2 regions of the Buttiauxella sp. BIGb0552 genome follow, and region 1 is predicted to be linked to the other one. Evidence: predicted binding sites of a transcription regulator. Region 1 holds the regulator's gene; the other holds the start of a gene.
The links. The regulator Fur, encoded in region 1, represses iron uptake genes when iron is present. The targets are predictions, from matches to a motif close to ATAATAATGAGAACNACTATCAA.

Region 1 (3,302 bases):
TCTGTAAACAAAGCTTACGACGAAGATTACTCAGGTGATAAGAGCGGTATTAGCCTCTATAAAGCCGCAGCTAAATTCAAATACGGCCCGGTTTGGGCACGTGGCGGTTACATTCAGCCAACCGGGCAAACCTTGCTCGCACCACACTGGAGCTTCATGCCTGGTACTTACCAGGGCGCTGAAGCCGGTGCAAACTTTGATTACGGCGATTCTGGTGCGCTGAGCTTCTCCTACATGTGGACCAACGAGTACAAAGCTCCATGGCACCTGGAAATGGACAAGTTCTATCAGAACGACAAAAAAACCAAAGTTGAATATTTACACTCTCTTGGCGCGAAGTATGACTTCAAAAATGATTTCATTCTCGAAGCGGCATTTGGGCAGGCTGAAGGCTACGTTGATCAGTACTTCACCAAAGCAAGCTATAAGTTTGATATCGCGGGCAGCCCGTTAACAACCAGCTACCAGTTCTACGGTACGCGTGACAAAGTTTCAGATGGCAGCGTTAACGATCTGTACGACGGCACTGCATGGTTGCAGGCATTGACTCTCGGATACAGAGTTGGCCAGGTTGATTTGCGTCTTGAAGGAACTATTGTTAAGGCCGATGGCCAGCAAGGTTACTTCCTGCAGCGTATGACCCCAACTTATGCATCTTCAAACGGTCGTCTTGATGTGTGGTGGGATAACCGCTCTGACTTCAATGCCAACGGTGAAAAAGCAGTATTTGCAGGCGCGATGTATGACCTGAGCAATTGGAACCTGGCAGGTTGGGCAGTGGGTGCTTCTTATGTGTACGCATGGGATGCTAAACCAAGCTCTAAACCAACCACTGACGGTTACTACGATGCTGATAATCGCCTGAAAGAATCTGCGTACAGCCTTGATGCGTTGTACACCGTTCAGGATGGTCGTGCGAAAGGCACGCTGTTCAAACTGCACTTCACTCAGTACGACAACCATTCAGACATCCCAAGCTGGGGCGGTGGTTACGGCAACATCTTCCAGGATGAGCGCGACGTGAAATTCATCGTCATCGCACCGTTCACCATCTTCTGATTCGAATCCGGGCGTGAAAACGCCCGGTTTTCTTAAGGATATCAAACATGAAAAAAATCGTTCTGACTGTGGTGATGGCGTTAGGTTTAAGTGCGTGTGCGCAGCAACAACCTAAAACGGCTCCGGAAGACACAAAACTAAAACAAGCGTATAGCGCCTGTATTAACACCGCAGAAGGCAATCCGGATAAAATTCAGGCCTGCCAAAGCGTATTGAATGTGTTGGCTCAGGATAAGGAACACCAGGAGTTTGCGAAGAAAGAAACGGTTCGTACCCTGGATTACCAGAACTGCATTCAGGCAACACGTACCGGTAATGACCAGGCCGTGAAAGCAAAATGCGATAAAATCTGGCAAGAGATCCGCGCCAACAATAAGTAATCGCTGTATTCAGGCAATAAAAAAACCGATGAGCTTCCTCACCGGTTTTTTTATTGCCTGACACCCAACTCTGGGTGCCGGAGGTGCAGATTACTTTTCGCTGATTTCGTGTGCGTTTTCGTCGGTACGGCAATCACCTTCAGCACAATGACCATAAAGGTACAGGCTGTGGTTAGTCAGACGAATACCATGACGTGATGCGATTTCACGCTGACGGGCTTCGATTGAATCATCGCTGAATTCAATTACTTTGCCGCAGTCCAGGCAAATCAGGTGGTCATGGTGATGCTGCTGTGTCAGTTCGAATACGGATTTGCCGCCTTCGAAGTTATGGCGCGTCACAATGCCTGCATCATCAAACTGGTTTAGTACACGATAAACGGTGGCGAGACCAATCTCTTCGCCCATATCAATCAGACGTTTATATAAGTCTTCCGCACTGACGTGGTGGTTCACCGGCCCCTGCAGCACTTCAAGGATTTTTAATCGAGGAAGCGTGACTTTCAGGCCGGCCTTCTTTAATGCGGTATTATTGTCAGTCATGCGGAAATTGTCCTGTTGCTTAACGATTCGCTCGGAGTCAGGGTGAGCGTTAAGATGAATGCGTCTCATTATAGAACTGCCCCTTCTAAATGGGAACCGCAAGTATTATGCATAACCAAGTTAAAAAATTGCGGTTGAGTCGCGATTTGATGGCCTTGATAGCTATTTGTCAGGAGTTCATTGTACAGGGACAAGCTGAAAAGTTAAAAATTTGTAGCAATTATTTTAATCGGAAATAACTATCAATGTGGCGAAACCCAATAGTCTCGCCGCATTGATGCCCATCGCCCTTGAATATGCAGGTTTATTGCCAGCCTGCATCTTAAAGTAGCCTGGGTTTAGAATCAGGCGTTGATGATATCAGCCAGGTTGAGCTCATCAGAAACTTGTTTAACCCATTTCTGAACGCGTTCAGCAGTCAGTTCTGGTTGACGGTCTTCGTCAATCGCCAGGCCAACAAAGTGGTCATCGTCTGCAAGACCTTTAGATGCTTCGAAATGGTAACCCGCAGTCGGCCAGTGACCGACGATAGCTGCACCGCGCGGCTCAATGATGTCGCGGATAGTGCCTAATGCGTCACAGAAGTATTCTGCGTAGTCTTCCTGGTCACCGCAACCAAACAACGCTACCAGTTTGCCATTGAAATCAACTTCTTCCAGAGTTGGGAAGAAATCGTCCCAATCACACTGGGCTTCGCCGTAGTACCAGGTTGGAATGCCGAGAAGCAGAATGTCGAAGCCTTCCAGGTCTTCTTTGCTGCTCTTAGCAATGTCATGCACCTCAGCAACATCTTTACCGAGCTGTTTTTGAATCATTTTCGCGATATTTTCGGTGTTACCAGTGTCGCTGCCGAAAAAAATGCCTACGATTGCCATGAGTAAAATAACCTCTTGATACTTAATGGTATGGTGGCTGCTATTTGGCCACAGATAGGGCAATCATAGCAGAACACTTCGTGGTGCGGAAACTGCTATCGCCCCGGTGTGCACAGACTGCAAAATCGCATACCAGGACATAGCACTAAAACTAACTGAGATGTTGCTTCAGTTGTTCGAGAAGTATCTCTTCAATCAATTCACTACGACTGATATTGCGCGCTTCAGCCAGCTGATTGAGAGCATCTACCGCATCGTTATTGAGCTTTAGCTCCACTCGCTTCAGGCCGCGTACTTTATCGCGCTTGAGTTGGTTGCGTTTGTTGATACGCAATTGCTCATCACGCGTTAGCGGATTGGTTTTTGGTCGCCCCGGGCGACGCTCGTCCGCGAACAGATCTAATGTAGTACGGTCCGTTTGTTCTTTTGCCATGATTAGACTACT
Region 2 (3,302 bases), on a different contig from region 1:
CAAAGCGGGGATTATGGTCGCGACAAGAATTAAGTGGGAGCTTGAATCATCGCCTCTGCTCCTCGACGACGGTACGCAGCTACAAATCACTGCCTCGTTAGGGGTTGCGGCCTACAGTGAGCTGCCAGAGTGCTCGCTTGAGCAAATCCAGTCGCTTGCAGATATGCGGATGTATACCGCTAAACAACGAGGCAGAAACCAGGTCTGCTGGCAGGATGATGGTGTTAGCCAGGCATAGAAATTTGGGCATAAAAAAGCCGGGGCAAATTGCCCCGGCTTTTTATTGTGAGAATTACAAGAACAGACCAGCGATAGATGCTGACAGAATACTCACCAGAGTTGCGCCGTAAACCAGTTTCAGGCCGAAGCGAGAAACCACGTTACCTTGCTCTTCGTTCAGGCCTTTAATCGCACCAGCGATGATCCCGATAGAAGAGAAGTTGGCAAACGACACCAGGAACACTGACAGGATACCTTCCGCACGTGGGGAAAGCGTACCGGCCAGTTTTTGCAGATCCAACATCGCAACGAATTCGTTGGAAACCAGTTTGGTGGCCATGATGCTACCAACCTGCAACGCTTCATGAGATGGAACACCCATCACCCAGGCTACCGGGTAGAAGATGTAACCCAGGATGCCCTGGAAGGAGATGCCGAAGATTGCTGCAAACAGTGCGTTCAGTGCGGCAATCAAGGCAATGAAGCCAATCAGCATCGCTGCAACAATAATCGCAACTTTAAAACCTGCCAGAATGTATTCACCGAGCATTTCGAAGAAGCTTTGGCCTTCGTGCAGGTTAGACATCTGGATATTTTCTTCGCTCTCATCAACGCGGTAAGGGTTAATCAGCGACAGTACGATAAAGGTACTGAACATGTTCAACACCAGCGCGGCGACCACATATTTTGGCTCGAGCATCGTCATGTAAGCACCGACAATCGACATGGACACGGTAGACATGGCCGTAGCGGACATGGTGTACATGCGGTTGCGCGACATCTTGCCGAGAATATCCTTATAGGCGATAAAGTTTTCTGATTGTCCCAGAATCAGCGAGCTTACGGCGTTAAAGGATTCCAGTTTACCCATACCATTCACTTTAGACAGAACGGTACCGATAAAGCGGATAACAATCGGCAGAACCCGGATGTGCTGCAATATCCCGATCAGCGCGGATATAAAGACGATTGGGCAGAGTACTTTCAGGAAGAAGAAGGCGAGTCCTTCGTCATTCATCTTACCGAATACAAAGTTTGTCCCTTCGTTAGCGAACGACAGCAGTTTCTCAAACATTTCTGAGAAACCTCTCACAAAGCCCAGACCGATTTCTGAGTTCAGGAAGAACCAGGCGAGAATGAGTTCAATCACTAACAGTTGAACGATAAAGCGAATACGAATTTGCTTACGGTTGCTACTTAGCAATAAAGCAAGTAGCGCTACCACGGCAAGCGCTAAGACAAAGTGAAGAACGCGGGACATATTTGCTCCAAACATGAGGCAGGTTTAATTTCGTTGCACATTCTATGAAACAAGCAATAAGAAAACGAGACTAATCGCACACTATAGTGATGTCCTGTGACCAAACTCAAAATTAGTGATCAACCATACATTTCTGCTATGTTAAGTAAAGAAGGTAAAAGTTGCGTCAACGCACATATCTCTAACATAGTGCTTGCCGCAGTTCATGAAAGTTAACTGGCATATAAAATTGTCACTGCAAATTCCTCATTGTTTCCGTCTATCAAAATAATCGGTTTAAGCATTTTAAATGAATTTGATAATCATTCTCATTTTTGATAGCTTGAAACATAGCAAAGGCTATATCTCAGAGGCAGATGATGACAAACAGTCGCGTTGACAACAGTGGTACCCGCACAGCGCGCAGATTACGGCTGGCGTTGATGGGGCCGGCTTTTATCGCTGCTATCGGGTATATCGATCCCGGCAACTTTGCGACCAACATCCAGGCCGGGGCAAGTTTTGGCTACAAATTGCTATGGGTAGTGGTGTGGGCAAACCTGATGGCGATGCTTATCCAAATTCTCTCGGCAAAACTGGGGATTGCCACCGGCAAGAACCTCGCGGAGCAGATCCGTGACCACTATCCGCGCCCGGTGGTGTGGTTGTACTGGATACAAGCCGAAATCATTGCCATGGCGACCGATCTGGCGGAGTTTATTGGTGCTGCGATTGGTTTTAAATTGATCCTGGGCGTTTCGTTACTCCAGGGCGCAGTGCTGACCGGGATTGCAACGTTCCTTATACTGATGCTGCAACGGCGCGGCCAGAAACCGCTGGAAAAAGTCATCGGTGGTTTGCTGCTGTTTGTGGCTGCGGCTTACATTGTTGAACTGATTTTCTCGCAGCCCAAACTGGCTGAACTTGGTAAAGGCATGCTGATCCCAAGCTTGCCGACCAGCGAAGCGGTGTTCCTGGCCGCCGGGGTTCTGGGGGCGACAATTATGCCGCATGTGATCTATCTTCATTCATCGCTGACCCAACATATGCACGAAGGCAACCGCGCCGAACGTTACAGCGCGACCAAATGGGATGTGGGTATCGCAATGACGATTGCCGGGTTTGTAAATCTGGCGATGATGGCAACCGCCGCCGCGGCGTTTCACTTCACAGGTCATACCGGCGTTGCCGATCTCGATGAGGCGTACCTCACGCTGGAACCTCTTTTGAGTCATTCAGCGGCGACTATCTTCGGTTTGAGTCTGGTCGCGGCGGGTCTGTCGTCAACCGTTGTCGGTACTCTGGCAGGGCAGGTTGTGATGCAGGGGTTTGTTCGCTTCTACATCCCGCTGTGGGTGCGCCGCTCAGTCACTATGGCACCGTCATTTATTGTCATCCTGATGGGGCTTGACCCAACCCGCGTCCTTGTAATGAGCCAGGTACTACTCAGTTTTGGTATCGCACTGGCGTTGGTGCCGCTACTGATTTTCACCAGCAATGAAAAATTGATGGGCGATCTCGTCAATACCCGGCTGGTAAAACATGTGGGGTGGGTGATTGTGGCTATAGTGGTGGCGCTTAACCTGTGGCTGCTAGTTGGTACGGCTTTGGGACTGTAGATTTATAGTGCTCTGCGGCCACACACTTGTGGTCGCGGGTTACATCTTTATAAGTTCATTCATGTAGTTGCGTTTATTTATATCGCTTCCCCTGATGAGTTAAAAGAATATGTTCCTGTTAACTCGAAACATAAACATTCCCTGAATCGCAAATGCGATTGCCAATACACCGACAATCATAAAGTTGTGATGCCCTAGTGCAATAGCACCTAAGAAAATGTCAA

Region 2: the regulator Fur is predicted to act here: its motif matches at 1,776-1,798, upstream of EDF88_RS13015 (Nramp family divalent metal transporter).

What each region holds. Positions count from the first base shown of each region.
Region 1 is NZ_SODY01000002.1:513,823-517,124, reverse strand. It holds gene chiP (chitoporin) at 1-1,059, shown strand, start outside; gene chiQ (ChiQ/YbfN family lipoprotein) at 1,107-1,439, shown strand; gene fur (ferric iron uptake transcriptional regulator) at 1,530-1,982, opposite strand; gene fldA (flavodoxin FldA) at 2,327-2,857, opposite strand; gene ybfE (LexA regulated protein) at 3,009-3,290, opposite strand.
Region 2 is NZ_SODY01000004.1:189,571-192,872, forward strand. It holds gene EDF88_RS13005 (diguanylate cyclase) at 1-238, shown strand, start outside; gene EDF88_RS13010 (NupC/NupG family nucleoside CNT transporter) at 293-1,480, opposite strand; gene EDF88_RS13015 (Nramp family divalent metal transporter) at 1,840-3,078, shown strand.